3 regions of the Yersinia vastinensis genome follow, and region 1 is predicted to be linked to each of the others. Evidence: predicted binding sites of a transcription regulator. Region 1 holds the regulator's gene; each other region holds the start of a gene.

Region 1 (5,063 bases):
GATGTCAATCCCTTGTAGTACCGCTACCTATGGCAAAAGAACAAACGGATCGCACGACGCTGGATCTGTTCGCAGATGAACGCCGTCCGGGGCGCCCGAAAACAAACCCATTATCCCGTGATGAGCAGCTTAGAATTAATAAGCGAAATCAACTACGGCGCGATAAAGTACGTGGCTTACGACGCGTGGAACTGAAGATTAATGCCGATGCCGTCGATGCTCTCAATAGCCTTGCAGAGCAACGTAACATCAGCCGCAGTGAACTGATTGAACAGATGTTGCTTGCTCAATTAGAGCACTCGCAAGAGGGGTTTTAACCTTTTCGGTGACCACGACGGCGTGGCGTAAGTTATTACGCCACGCCGTTATCCCTTAATATCCTATCGACTTAGAATGTTTCCCAATTGGCGTTGCTGTCTACCTTGCTAACAACAGGTGTAGCAGCGAGTACTTTTACCCGAGATTTCACCGCCGGTTTTGCTTGCTCATCATCTGACCGCAGTTTAAACACCGCGACAGCCCGATTTAATTGTGTCGCTTGCTCCTCAAGTGATGTCGCTGCACGGGACGCTTCTTGCACCAGCGCTGCATTTTGCTGAGTCACGCTGTCCATTTCAGCCACCGCCTGCCCAACCTGACTAATACCTTTACTTTGTTCATCAGAAGCAGAGGCAATCTCGCCCATTAAATCTGTCACATTAGTGATAGAACGAACAATCTCATCCATCGTGACACCGGCACTTTCCACCAAAGTAGAACCGCTGCTGACCCGACCGACGGACTCATTAATTAAACCATCAATCTCCTTCGCAGCCTGAGCACTGCGTTGAGCCAAATTACGAACCTCACTGGCAACCACGGCAAAACCGCGACCTTGCTCGCCTGCACGGGCTGCCTCAACTGCCGCATTCAGTGCCAAAATATTGGTCTGGAAAGCAATGCTGTTAATCACCGTCGTAATGTCAGCTATTTTCCGCGAACTGGCTGAAATCTCGTTCATGGTGTTCACCACATCGGCAACCAGCGCCCCTCCCTTTTTCGCTGTTGCAGAAGCATTAGCCGCCAGTTGGCTGGCATGATGCGCATTATCCGCATTATGTTTCACCGTTGCGGTTAGCTGCTCCATGCTGGCTGCCGTTTCTTCAAGAGCAGCTGCCTGCTGTTCGGTACGAGAAGATAAGTCAGTATTACCGGCAGAAATTTCGGCAGCACCATGATAAATCCCATCAGTACTACTGCGAATCGCTTGTACCGTGTTTACCAGACTGGTTTGTACGTCCCGTAATAGTGGGAACAGTTGTCCAACGCAGTTACGACCAAAATCGACGATAGGTTGCCCAAGTTGCCCTGAAGCAATAACCCGGAAATGTGCGCGAATATCGTCCAATGGACGTACCAAATTGGCAACCAGATAACGATCGGTTACCAGCAAAATCACCAGACCCGCAACTAAAGCAGAGATCAATGTAATGCTGCTCACTTTGGTTAACTGAGAGAATTGATCTTTGGCCACACCAATGGCTTTCGAAGCAGCCTGATTAAAGGCTTCAGCCACGGAGCCATACTGGCGACTCAATGCGGGTACTGTTTTTTTCGCTAAATCTTGATAGGTGGCACTATTGTTATCCATTGCCGCCTGATAAAGCGGCATTACACCCTGTTCAATTAATCCACTCCACCCATCAATCACTCCAGTAACTAAAGCAGGATCAATCTGTGCATGATCGATAGCCTTAAACTCTGCGAGTTTTTTCTTCAGATTCTCCAGCGCGACATTGGATGATTTTAGCTCTTTATCTGCGTCTGCAATGTTACCGCTTTGGCGATAATCCACTGCACGGGCGAGACGAGTTACCATTCGGAAGTATTGATCTGTCCCCTGATTGACCAAATTCATGTTTTCAACCAGCACGCTATTGGCGTTAGAGGATTGGGTGAGTTGGTTCAGTGACAGCAACGTATAAGTGGATACGCCGCCCCAAAGCAGACAAAAGGCGCCAAGCACCCAAAGTAATGCAACTCTGATGGTGATATTTTTTAAAAACTGCATGTTCGTTCCCCTTATATATCGGATAGTTACCGATAGAGACTCTGGTGTTATTTGATGACCTAAAAGCAATAAAGGACGTTCCATACAGCTAACGACAACTCCTTTCCCGACAAACTTTCATCTGGCGGTTTTCCCCCTGGCACCGCAAATTGCAACCATTCAGTTACACAAAGGTTATCGGCAATAGCGTTATAAGATTGAGCGGCTCACAAAAATTTAATATCGCATGAACTTGATATGAGCCTGACGGCGTTTTCTGGCATGATGTCGCCCTATGAAATGTGTTATATTGTTGGGCAGCGTGCTCAGTAATTGGCATAACTATTTGAATTTAAAAGGTATTAAGTTATATGGCAACTGTAGGCATTTTCTTTGGCAGCGATACTGGCAATACCGAAAACATTGCCAAGATGATCCAAAAGCAACTGGGCAAAGAGGTTGCTGAGGTTCACGACATTGCCAAAAGTAGTAAAGAAGATTTAGAAGGTTTCGATATCCTGCTGCTTGGTATCCCTACCTGGTACTACGGCGAAGCACAGTGTGACTGGGATGATTTTTTCCCAACACTGGAAGAGATCGATTTCAATGGCAAATTGGTTGCTTTGTTCGGTTGTGGTGATCAGGAAGACTACGCAGAATATTTCTGTGATGCGATGGGGACCGTGCGCGACATCATCGAACCACGCGGTGCCGCAATCGTCGGTCACTGGCCGACTGCGGGTTACCACTTCGAAGCATCTAAAGGTCTGGCTGATGATGATCATTTCATTGGATTAGCTATCGATGAAGACCGCCAGCCAGAATTGACCAATGAACGTGTTGAAGCTTGGGTTAAACAGATCAGTGAAGAGCTGAATCTGGCCGAGATCACTGGCTAAATTTGTCAGATAGGAAACGCTTGGTGGATGATGTACTCCGCTAAGCGTTTCCATAAATTTCAATCCCTTTTGGCGCTCTTTTTTTTGCCCCTCACAGACTCTTAATCTCATTAAGCTCGGCTTATAGTCACAAATTTCACATGGTTTTATTTGTGGTCAGAATGCGCTTTGTTAAGCAGCCCACAGATCAGCATTATCATCTGTGCAAAATGAAAATAAACCGCTACAAATGTGTAACGTTCGGCGTAGCCGCTTTATACTTGAAGCATGCAACAATCCCATTCATCAATACATTGCATGATTAATCTGACAAAGTGTGCAATTATATCTTTGTTAACAACCACGGTTTTCATTTGGGGCTAGCAGTTCTATAATGAGACGCAATTGTAATTATTGCGCCACGGATGTCATAGGCTGAACAGCCTTAATTTGAATCGATAGTAACAGGACTGAATCCGCATGACTGACAACAATAAAGCCTTAAAAAACGCTGGACTTAAAGTAACACTGCCCCGGCTTAAGATTCTGGAAGTGTTGCAGGATCCGGCGTGCCATCACGTCAGCGCGGAAGATCTTTATAAAAAGCTGATCGATATCGGTGAAGAAATTGGTTTAGCCACGGTTTACCGTGTACTCAACCAGTTTGACGATGCCGGTATTGTGACCCGCCACAATTTCGAAGGCGGTAAATCAGTCTTTGAGCTGACGCAGCAGCACCATCATGATCACCTAATTTGCCTTGATTGCGGCAAAGTGATCGAGTTTAGTAATGAATCCATTGAATCGCTTCAACGTGAAATTGCTAAACAGCATGGTATCAAACTGACCAATCACAGTCTGTATTTGTACGGCCACTGTGAGACCGGCGATTGCCGCGAAAATGAGTCTGCGCACGATAAAAGATAAAGTATGTCCATCATCTTTCACACTGCAGGTGTGTTGGCTGCTCTCACTCACCCGAATCACTTACTGATGTAAGCTCATCGGGATTCCATTGATTGCCGCCGTCCTGCAATTTGAAATCTATTGGGCATTATGTTATCGCATTGATTTTATAAAGACTTTAAGCGTTGAAATTTTAAGTACCGAATAATGTTAGGGTTTATTTTTATCCAGAGATTATCTGGTGAACATAAACCCATCAGCAAGATGGCCACCTTTCCCGTTCAATCATCCGAGTTCAGCTCGGCCGGGACTCAGGTGGTCTTTCTTATTGAGACCTCGCCCTCCTTCCCTATCTAATTTTGAACATTTCTGTCTACCTCAAACAATCAAACCGCCCTTACCACCGCCCAAACCGACTGCCCATCACGATATTTCTGGCAAAAAAAGCCCCGGACATGCCGGGGGAAAACCATCAACTCAACTTCACTTAATATTGTTTACCTCAAAAACCAAGCAAACAGGAATAACATCAGACACAGCACTTTGAAAAAACCATCAGATTTTAACCGGTTCCGCACGACTACTGCGTTTACCATCCGGGCTGGTCGAGCGGATAAATACATCACCACTGACTGTAGGTTGTGCTTTGGCATCATACTTCTGCCATTGCTGACCACCATCGGTGGAATACTCAATAATCAAGCCCGGTAAGGAAATATTTGCTTCCAATACACCAGAGACAACTCGTGCGCCGGGTACTGGCAAGCGGTAGGCAATACCGGCTTTATCCAGTTTTGCCAACTCACGCTGGCCCATAATATTGGCAAAACGTTGCCAATCAGTGTGTAACGCTTGGGTATCCACCTGTTGCGTCTCACCACCTTTGTACTCGCGGCCTGCTTTATAATCTTGTTCCCAAGATGCACGGTGCCAAGCGCGCTCCGCCAACGGTAATACGCGAGGAAAAATCATGTACTCCATCTGTTCATCAGTACGCACGGTTTCATTCCACGATTGACCGGAAATTCCGTGTACACCCGGCCAAGGTTTATCACTTTTCGCACTGAAGTAATTACCATCGCGGTCCACAGACGTTTCAGCATTTTGCGGCATGTTATTTGGTGCAAAGCTAAAGACTTTGGCTTCGTCGGTAAAGCGAGTTGCCCAGTAGTAACCGCGTTCATTGGGGTTAACTTCATAGGGCATGTCGAAGTAGACATAATCGGGATTAGAAGCAACCACTTCGTAGC
Region 2 (5,063 bases), 630 kb from region 1:
TTCAGGCGCCGTTCCCGACCACCAAGCAATTCATATGGTCAATATTGCTCGTGAGGCACTCAATAATATTTATAAGCACGCTCATGCCAGTAAAGCTGCTGTCAGCGTCACGGCGGAGGGTGGTGATATCGTTATGTCAATCATCGACAACGGTTGCGGGATCGGTCAGGCCAGTCAGCGGCCGAATCATTACGGCCTGATAATCATGCAAGATCGCGCCGCCAGCTTGCACGGCCAGTGCGATATTCGTCAGCGAGACGAAGGAGGGACGGAAGTCCGAGTGCGGTTTACGCCAGATAACGATGATCTTGACTGACGTTTTGACCCGGCCCATCACGTCATCTTTCTAAATTTGGTAGTCGATCACCACCTCATTGCTTGCTTCAGCCAACACTTTCTCTTTAATGTCATGCAGAGAAAGTGTTGGATTACAGAGCTGGATAAAGAACCAGATAAAGTTACGTTGTAACTGACCGCGTTTTAATCCCAACCAAACCGTGTTGGCATCAAAGAGATGTTCCGCATTCAGCCGTACCAGCCCTTTATCGCGATGCGCCTCATAGGACATATCAGCCAGAATCCCAACCCCCAGCCCCAATTCAACATAGGTTTTGATCACATCAGAATCTTGGGCACTGAGCGCAATATCAGGTATCAGACCTGCGTTTTTAAAGGCGTTGTCCAATCGGGAGCGCCCGGTGATACCTTGACGGTAAGTAATTAATGGCAAACGACTTAAGATTTCTAGCGTGATATTGGATTCTTGCGTTAATGGATGATTTTCCGGCACAACAATCGCGTGATGCCAGCGATAATATGGAAATGCAGCCACAGCCTCATCGCTCATCAATACTTCGGTAGCAATGCCAATATCAGCCTCACCGGATTGCAACATTGCGGCAATTTCTTGTGGATTCCCCTGACTGATGACTAACTTGACCTGCGGATACAGCAAGCGAAACTCTTTAATGACTCGGGGCAAGCTATAGCGCGCTTGAGTATGAGTCGTTGCTATGTGTAGCTGCCCACTATCATTGTTACTGAATACATCGGCTAATCGGCGAATCTGATTCGCATCATTTAACATGCGTTCCGCTACCGTCAGCAATTCTTTCCCCGGCTCAGTCATCCCTAACAGACGTTTACCACGCCGAATAAATATCTCAATGCCTAATTCTTCTTCCAGCTCTCGAATATGCCGGCTGACACCGGATTGCGAGGTAAATAAAGTATTTGCCACTTCAGTAAGGTTGTAATTGCAACGGGCCGATTCCCGAATAATTTTGAGTTGCTGGAAATTCACACTAACCCCCTTTTATCGTGTTTTGTTTGATGTATAGATTTACGGGGGACAAAGGTGACAAACAAATACAAAAAAGCCGCTGCTTATGTTTTTTTGTACTAAGCAAAGTGAATGATGGAGACCAGGCAATCGCTTTAAGGTGAAAAAACAAAAATAATATTATTTATCAAGTAAATAGGAGTTTATACGGTGTTATATATTTAGCTGAATTCAAAACATAAAAATGAAATTTGCTATATTTAATTACTTTTTAATATAGCACTTTGCCGTTAGACGCCATTTAGGGTCGATGATAAAATTGTCCAATTAAATTCACCTACAAAGACTTTTTCTCTTTCATATTCATGTCAGGGAGCGAGTTGATATTGTTGTTATTCAGTCTCTCGCGCCAAGGGAGACTGTTCGGGAGTTATTCATGCCGTTGGCTATTATTGCACTAACCATTGCTACATTTGGCATTGGCACCAGCGAGTTTGTCATTATGGGACTGTTGCCAGAAGTTGCCCATGATTTGGGGGTCAGTATCCCTAAAACCGGTATGCTGGTTTCTGTTTATGCCATGGGGGTGGTGGTCGGCGCTCCTTTATTGGCTATTGCGACGGCAAGAATTCCACGTAAATCCACGCTATTGGGCTTAATCGTCCTGTTTATTATCGGCAATGTTCTGTGTGCCTTGGCTGAAACCTATAACCTATTAATGGCTGCTCGTATTATTGCCGCTCTGTGCCACGGCACATTCTTTGGGTTGGCATCGGTAGTCGCCACCGATTTGGTTCAGCCCAATCGCCGTGCTCGGGCAATCGCATTGGTCTTTATGGGTGTCACGTTAGCGAACGTGTTGGGTGTGCCGCTGGGGACGGCAATCGGTCAGGCTTTCGGCTGGCGTGCGGCATTTTGGGGGGTTAGCGCTATCGGTATTGTTGCCATTATTGCCGTCATAGCGTGGCTACCAAGTCATATTCCAATGAAGAAAATCAGCCCAAAGTTAGAGTTCAAAACGCTGATGCAGAAGAAAGTGCAAACTGCCCTGCTGTTATCCGTATTAACCAATACCAGTCTCTTTACTGTTTTCACCTATATTGCTCCCTTATTGCGCGAAGTTACTCGTGTGTCTGAACACGGCGTGACAGTTGTACTGCTCATTCTTGGCGTTGGCTTGTCTATCGGGAGTGTTCTAGGGGGGCGATTAGGGGATAGAAATCTGGTAGGTTCGATGACGAGATTGATAGCCATATTAATCGCTATCCTGCTCGCTCTTCACTACACCATTGGTTTTTATTTACCGGCACTACTGACATTATTTATCTGGAGTATTGTCGCATTCGCTCTGTGCCCTATGCTGCAACTCTTGGTGGTGGATCAAGCCCGTGATGCTCCTAATTTGGCATCAACATTTAACCAGAGTGCTTTCAATCTGGGTAATGCTCTCGGCGCTTGGCTTGGCGGCACATTATTAGCCTTTGGTTTACATTTACAACAACTTCCATTGGCAGCTATGGCTGTGATGGCCGTAGCGTTGGTCACAATGTTACGCCTAAGAATGCATTTCCGACGCACTGCAATTGTCCAACCTATCAGCTAAATATCGCTTTCCTTACACTCTTCTCATGCAAATAATTATCATTAACATTGGTTGGTGATATAATTTACGGCCTTATAAGCCATAGATCCTACTGGCTGACGTAGCAAAAATAAAACACCATAAAAGTAATAAGGATAAACTGTGACCACAGAATCAACCGCAGCCAAACCCAAATACCGTCCCACACCTCCGCACTTGGTGCAGGTAAAAAAGATAGTAGACACCTCCCCCCATTTGCGTCGAATTACCTTCCATAGCCCTACATTAGAGAACTATCCGTCAAATTGCGCTGGAGCTCACTTAAAGGTCTTTCTACCTTTACCGAACCAAACACAGCCTGAATTACCGGTACTGGGAGAAAAAGGCCCGATATGGCCCGCAGCAGACATTCGTCCGGTTGTTCGCACCTACTCTGTTCGAGCAGTTCGCCCTGAACAAGGCGAGATTGATATTGAATTTGCTCTTCATGATCACAGTGGTCCAGCGGTGAATTTTGCCCGTCATGCTAAAGCTGGTGACTGGCTGGGCATCACCAATCCCGGTGGCCCAGAGACCATGTTACCCGCAGCCGCGTACAGCTATTTGGTAGGCGACCCCTCTTCACTCCCGGCTATTGCCGCGTTATTGGAAACACTGTCAGCCGATGCGCAAGGTCACGTCATTATTCGTGTGGATACTCCACAAGATGTGCTTGATCTGGTTAAACCTGCCGGTGTTGAACTGAGCTGGGTCATCGGGGGTACCGAAAAAACGGATGAAGTTATCACCCAATTCTGTGCATTGACGTTGCCGATGGAAGAAGCAACTTTCTGGCTAGCAGGTGAAGATAGATTGGTGGTCGTCTTACGTCGTTATCTGCGTCGCGAAAAAGGCTGTGAACGTCATCAACTTTATGCCGTTCCCTATTGGCGTGAAGGGTTGAATGAAGAAGATTATCATCACAAACGCCATGAAGTGATGGACAATATTGACGACTAGACTACATTAATATCTATAAAATCAATGGACATCACTTTGTTATGTCCATTTTCATCACTTTTTTTCTACTCTTCTCGGTTAAAACCTTGTAAATTTCCTGCGACAATTTCCTGTTATTTGTTAGTCTTAAGGCTACTTAGCCTACAATATGGCACTTAATTATCGTTAAATGGCTCTAATGCCTATTTAATGCAGTAAAGTTATTAGGAGCGCTCTCGAAATGAAGTCGCAAAACGATCCTGGCCGATCTAAATCCCGCCACCACGAATACTCTTTGATCTTGCCTATCGTTGCACTGGTTATCCTTAATATCTGGGGTGACACCAGTAATTTTGCCGCCGTTATTATCATCAACCTCATAGCGCTGGTCGGTATTCTGAGCAGTGCATTCAGTGTGGTTCGTCATGCCGATGTATTGGCACACCGCTTGGGTGAACCCTATGGCTCCTTAATTCTCAGCCTCTCCGTGGTAGTGCTTGAGGTCAGTTTGATCTCGGCGATGATGGCAACTGGCGATGCTGCCCCCGCATTAATGCGCGACACACTCTATTCTGTCATCATGATTGTTGTGGGTGGATTGGTTGGGGTGTCTTTGCTCCTTGGTGGCCGTAAATTTGCTACCCAGCATGTCAATTTGGTCGGTATCAAACAATATCTAATGGCCATCTTCCCACTGGCAATTATTGTATTGGTACTCCCAAGTACCCTACCCGGTGGGGATTTTGGGGTAGCGCAATCATTGGTTGTTGCCGCAATTTCGGCAGCGATGTATGGCGTATTCCTGCTTATCCAAACTAAAACACATCAAAGCCTGTTTGTTTACGAACATGAAGACGAAGGTGATGACCCTAGTGACCCTCACCACGGTAAACCATCTTCCCACAGTAGCCTGTGGCACACCTTCTGGTTGTTAATTCATTTGGTGGCAGTTATTGCGGTCACTAAATTTGATGCCAACCCACTCGAAGCGTTGTTGACAGAATTAAATGCGCCAGCGAAATTTACAGGTTTCTTGATAGCTTTACTTATCTTGTCACCGGAAGGTTTAGGGGCGTTGAAAGCGGTATTAGCCAATCAGGTACAGCGTGCGATGAACCTCTTTTTCGGTTCCGTGCTGGCGACAATTTCATTGACTGTTCCTGCGGTGACCTTAATTGCTGTGCTGACCGGGCAAGAGCTAACCTTTGGTCTGGAAGCACC
Region 3 (5,063 bases), 980 kb from region 1:
CCGTAGCCTGCTTCATACTGCGCCCACAGTGACGCCATATTTGATGGTGCTAACACGGGTGTATTGCCATCATTACCATCAATAGCATCTTTGAATTTCACGCGGTTATAGGTATAGCCCGCAATCACACTTAAACGATCATTAATTTGGCTTCTGGCCTCCAACTCCAGCCCCTGTGAATTCACCTTACCTGCCGGCACATAATAGGTGGCTGGAACGGCGCGGTTTGCCACATCATTTTGTGTCAGGTCATATAAGGCAGCGGAGTAAAGTGAAGAACTGCCCGGCGGCTGATACTTAATCCCCACTTCATACTGCTCACTGGTCATCGGTTTCAGCAGTTTTTGCTGCGCATCTGGGAATAAACTTGGTGTGATGGCCTGACTGTAACTCACATATGGCGAAATGCCGCTATCGAAGCTATACAGTAGCGAAGCGCGCCCACTGGCGTGTTTATCCGTTCGCTCATCGGTTGTATTAGCCGTTTTATTCATATTTTCTGTTTTCATCCGATCATAACGGCCAGATAAATTCAGGTGCCAGTTATCCCACGTCATTTCATCTTGCAGATAAACGCCACTCTGCTCATAACGGCGACTCAAATAAGATGAATTGATCCCAGGAGTTGTCAGCAGATAATCGCTATACAATGTGCTGCCGCCGGAAACACCGGTGTAAGGGTTTAATGAGGTGGCAAATGCACTGTCGCTACGCAAGTTATTGCGGAACTTCTGGAAGTCTAGCCCCAGCATAACCTTATGTTCTACCGCCGCTGTCGCAAAATCGGCTTCCAATTGGTTATCTACGGCAAAGGCATTGAGTGAAGAATCTTCACCAGAATAATAGCGACTCATTAACGTGCGGTCGCTATTCCACCCTGCCTGATAAACCTGCTCTAATTGCGCATTAGAATGGGTATAGCTGGCATTTTGCCGGAAAGACCAGACATCATCGAATTTGTGCGCGAATTCAGAACTGTAGATTTGCTGCCAACGTTTAAATACGTTGTGGTTCGTTTCGCCATCAAAGAAGCCACGGCTTAACTTCTGCCCATAGATACTGCCATCTGCCGGAACCGCACTGTGATAGCCACCGGAGGGATCCTTTTGTAAATTGGCCCGTAGCAACCATGAGGTATTTTCATCTGGTTGCCATAATAATGACGGTGCAATTGCATAACGCTCTTCACGTTGATGGTCATACATAGTATCGCTGTTGCGGGTAATCCCCGTCAGGCGGAATGCCCAATGCTCGGATATCGCATCGGTATAATCGAATGCAACGTCTTGTGTATTATGATTACCCGCCGTCAGGCGGAAGTGACCTTCAGAGGTAAATTGTGGGCGTCTGGATGTCATCATCACCACACCGCCGGGGATACTCTGACCATATAATGCTGAGGAAGGGCCTTTGATCACATCAATACGTTCAAGGAACCACGGATCGACCTGTAAAACGTTATAACTGCCGCCATCACTGAGCAACCGTAGCCCATCAAGGAAAGTATTGTTCACATCACCGCCGTGGAACCCCCGCAGAGCAACAGTATCATAGCGAGTTGCACCACCTGAGAAACCCGTGAAAACGCCCGGGGTGTAATTCAGTGCTTGATTCACCGTGGCGACATTTTGGTCATCCATTTGCTGGCGAGTAATGACCGATACGGCTTGAGCCGTCAGGATGAGTGGTTGATCAGTTTTCGTTGCCCCCTTGGTGGTTTTTGCGGTGTAGCCCAAGGTGGGTAAATCAGCTTCATGACCTGCTTTGGCGGTGACTTCTATCGTATCGTCAGCCATTGAGGCAAATGGAATAAAAATAGCCAGTGAGCATAAAACCGCAGAACGCTTTATTAAAAAAGCCGAGAGCATGGTCATCTTCCCCAGATAATTAAGCATATAAAATAGATGGTTATTAATTAGCATCCATGCCATTTCCACAGCGCAAATATCCCTGGCTGCATGTCACATATCGTGGGTCCATAAGTGCAGGGCACAATTTATTAAATGCGAGTGGTAATTACAATGATAATTATTATCTTTAATATTTAATTTTTAATAGTCATTATCAGAGTAAGATTATTCCGTCAGTCTCCGTCTGTGCCACAATGGCTTTCTGCTAGGCTTTAACAACACAGCTAGACTGATTAACGGGTTAATTGTGGCACTCACTTTGGGGCTAACAGGTTTTATGGAAAAGAATGGATACTTTGTTTCACGTCGATATTATTCCCTACCAAATCCACTACGCGCATATCTGCAGCTAACCTGTCTGCTGCTCGCGCTTATTTTCGCATCAACGACAGGCATTGCTTTTGCGGCAACATCGTCAGAGACTCCGGCTGAAAACACTGAAGCACCGGTAAAACCCGCCGTCTCTGTGCAATTAATTAGCTTGCAGAAGCAATTAGATAAATTAAAACAGAGCGTGTCAGTCAGTACATCTGATAACCAGCTGAATACATTAAAAGAAACGGCACTAGCGCTGGTCCGGGATGCGGAGATATTGCTTGAAGAGTTGAAGCCCAAGCGTGAACAACTGCAAACGCAGTTGGATGTTTTAGGCCCCCCACCTGCCGCAGGTTCACTGGCTGAAACACCCGTCGTGGCGCAACAACGCCGCGTATTGAATACCCGTAAAGTCCAATTGGACGGTCAAAATGATCAAGTGCTGGCCATCAAAACCAATGCGGAAAATCTGTCCACACAAATCATTGCCTTACGGCGCTCGGCACTGAAGTCACAAATCGCTTTAAATTCTGGCAGTATTCTAGGGGCCAATTTCTGGTCGCCAATCATCAATCCCAATGCGGATGACGATCGTCGACTAAAAGATTTTATCCAAGAACTTGATGATGCCTGGCATGCTGCATGGGAGCCAGAGTGGCGTTTCGGCACCGCAATATATCTGCTGCTGTCGCTGCTGATGAGCGTATTTGGCTTTAAGTTCCTCGATAGTCTGACGGCTTGGTTTTGCACTAAATGTTTGCCACCAGGCCCGCTACGCCGTAGTTTCATGGCCTCGGCAACCACACTCTATACCGTATTGATCACCGTCACGGTGGCGCAATGTTTCACCCAGACGTTTACCCGCACACCGGATGTCTCACTGGTGGTAATCGACTTTTCGCATGCGTTTGTTCAACTCATGTTTTTCTCTGCACTTGTCGCAGGCCTCGGTCGCGCATTTTTATCCAATCAGCGCCCTTCATGGCGTTTACCCGCCATTGCTGATGAGGTAGCAGCATCGCTGAAACTCTTCCCACCGCTGTTAGCCAGTTGCATTATGATTTTTGGCGCTATTGATCTGATGAACAATATGATCAATATCAGCATCTCGGGGGCTATTTTTGGCAATGGTATCTCGGCACTGTTGATGGCGCTCACCGCTGCGATTATTCCCTTACGGGCCAACCGAATACGGCGTAATTTGGTCTCGAATGGCGAAAAGCCAGAGGCCTATTCCACATTGGCTGGCTTAATTCATTTCGCCATCGGCGTGACTGCACTGGCCATATTACTGTCCTTGTTAGTGGGCTATATCGCACTGGCAAAATTCTTGAGTTACAAACTGGTTTGGACCTGCTTAGTCCTCTCCTGTTTATATTTACTCATCCACCTCTGTGTTGATTTAGCGGAAAGTCTCTTTTCCCCCAACAGCCGTGCCGGTAAAGCAATTAAACAGTCACTGAATATTGACGATCGTCATTTAGCACAGGCCGCTACATTATTATCCGCCACCAGCAAAGTATTGCTGATATTGCTGGCCGTTCTGGCGCTACTCGACGGTACTTTTGGTTCCACCACTCCCATCTCACTGTTACAAAAAGCAGTGGAATTATTAAGTGGTGAAGGGCTGGAAGAGTTGAATATTGTCCCAGCCAATCTACTGAACTCCGTGATTTGTTTACTGGTTGGGCTGTACGTACTCAAAGTCGCACGCCGCTGGCTAAGCCAGGAGTTTCTGCCCAAAACCCAAATGGATTCCGGGATAAAAACCTCGGCAGTCACGCTATTTAGTAATATTGGTTACGTGCTGGTGATTTTACTCACCTTATCGGTACTGGGCATTCAGTGGAATAAGTTAGCCTGGATTGTCAGTGCGCTGTCGGTGGGTATCGGTTTTGGCTTACAAGAGATCGTGAAAAACTTTATTTCCGGCATTATTTTGCTGACTGAACGGCCAGTCAAAGTGGGAGATTTAATCAGTATCAGTGGTGTTGAGGGTGATATTCGACGCATAAATGTTCGTGCCACGGAAATTCAGCTCAGTGACCGCTCAACAGTTATCGTGCCTAACTCCCAGTTAATTTCGCAAAACGTGCGTAACGCCACCATGGCTAATGCACAAGGGGTGGTGACGATAGCCCTCACCTTCCCGCTAGATTTAGATATTGATCTGGCACAATCACTGCTGATAGAGGCTTATAAAGAACATGAGTCGATACTCGACACGCCAGAGCCGTCGGTAAAATTCAGCCAGTTAAGTCCTGACGGCATTGTGCTCAGTGTGACGGGCTTGGTACCCAGCCCACGCATGGTCAGCAATACCAAAAGTTCGTTGTTATACAGCATATTGAAACGGCTACGAGCAGCGGATGTTTCACTGGCCGTCGCCGCACCGATCCGAACAACGACAAGCGCCAACTAGCACTCAATGAGCCATTCACATTATCAGGGCGATAATGTGAATGGCTCCAAATTAACCGATTTCAGCGTTGAATCAGATAGCGGATCGTTGGGCCATCTTGCTGGATATCGAGCACGGTATAGCCGTAATTTCGGGCATCCAGAGGGATATTATTGATAGATTGCGGGCAATCACTTATCACCTCCAAAATTTCACCGGGCTTCAATTGTGGCATAGCCTCTAAAGTCGCTACCGCTGGATAGGGGCAGGGTTCACCCACCATGTCTAAACGGTAATCCGGCACAATCGGGGGATTTATTGGTGCATGCTCGGTACTCATGATGGCTCCTTAACCAAGGTTGAAGTGGTCGTTTTCTGTTTGCGGAAGAAATGTTTTTCCCACCACAACATGGCGGCAAAGGCGATGGCTAACATCA

What was found. Region 1 encodes Fur, which represses iron uptake genes when iron is present. Its sites were predicted from a motif close to ATAATAATGAGAACNACTATCAA; they were not measured.
Positions count from the first base shown of each region.
Region 2: the regulator Fur is predicted to act here: its motif matches at 2,911-2,933, upstream of ACIOG0_RS12635 (siderophore-interacting protein).
Region 3: the regulator Fur is predicted to act here: its motif matches at 2,022-2,044, upstream of ACIOG0_RS19975 (TonB-dependent siderophore receptor).

Region 1 is NZ_CP173260.1:3,340,546-3,345,608, forward strand. It holds gene ybfE (LexA regulated protein) at 30-317, shown strand; gene ACIOG0_RS15565 (methyl-accepting chemotaxis protein) at 389-2,050, opposite strand; gene fldA (flavodoxin FldA) at 2,401-2,928, shown strand; gene fur (ferric iron uptake transcriptional regulator) at 3,388-3,834, shown strand; gene ACIOG0_RS15580 (beta-N-acetylhexosaminidase) at 4,369-5,063, opposite strand, start outside.
Region 2 is NZ_CP173260.1:2,705,860-2,710,922, forward strand. It holds gene narX (nitrate/nitrite two-component system sensor histidine kinase NarX) at 1-316, shown strand, start outside; gene cbl (HTH-type transcriptional regulator Cbl) at 347-1,303, opposite strand; gene ACIOG0_RS12630 (MFS transporter) at 1,719-2,885, shown strand; gene ACIOG0_RS12635 (siderophore-interacting protein) at 3,027-3,863, shown strand; gene chaA (sodium-potassium/proton antiporter ChaA) at 4,084-5,063, shown strand, end outside.
Region 3 is NZ_CP173260.1:4,320,359-4,325,421, forward strand. It holds gene ACIOG0_RS19975 (TonB-dependent siderophore receptor) at 1-1,868, opposite strand, end outside; gene ACIOG0_RS19980 (DUF3772 domain-containing protein) at 2,158-4,647, shown strand; gene yedF (sulfurtransferase-like selenium metabolism protein YedF) at 4,709-4,966, opposite strand; gene yedE (selenium metabolism membrane protein YedE/FdhT) at 4,963-5,063, opposite strand, start outside.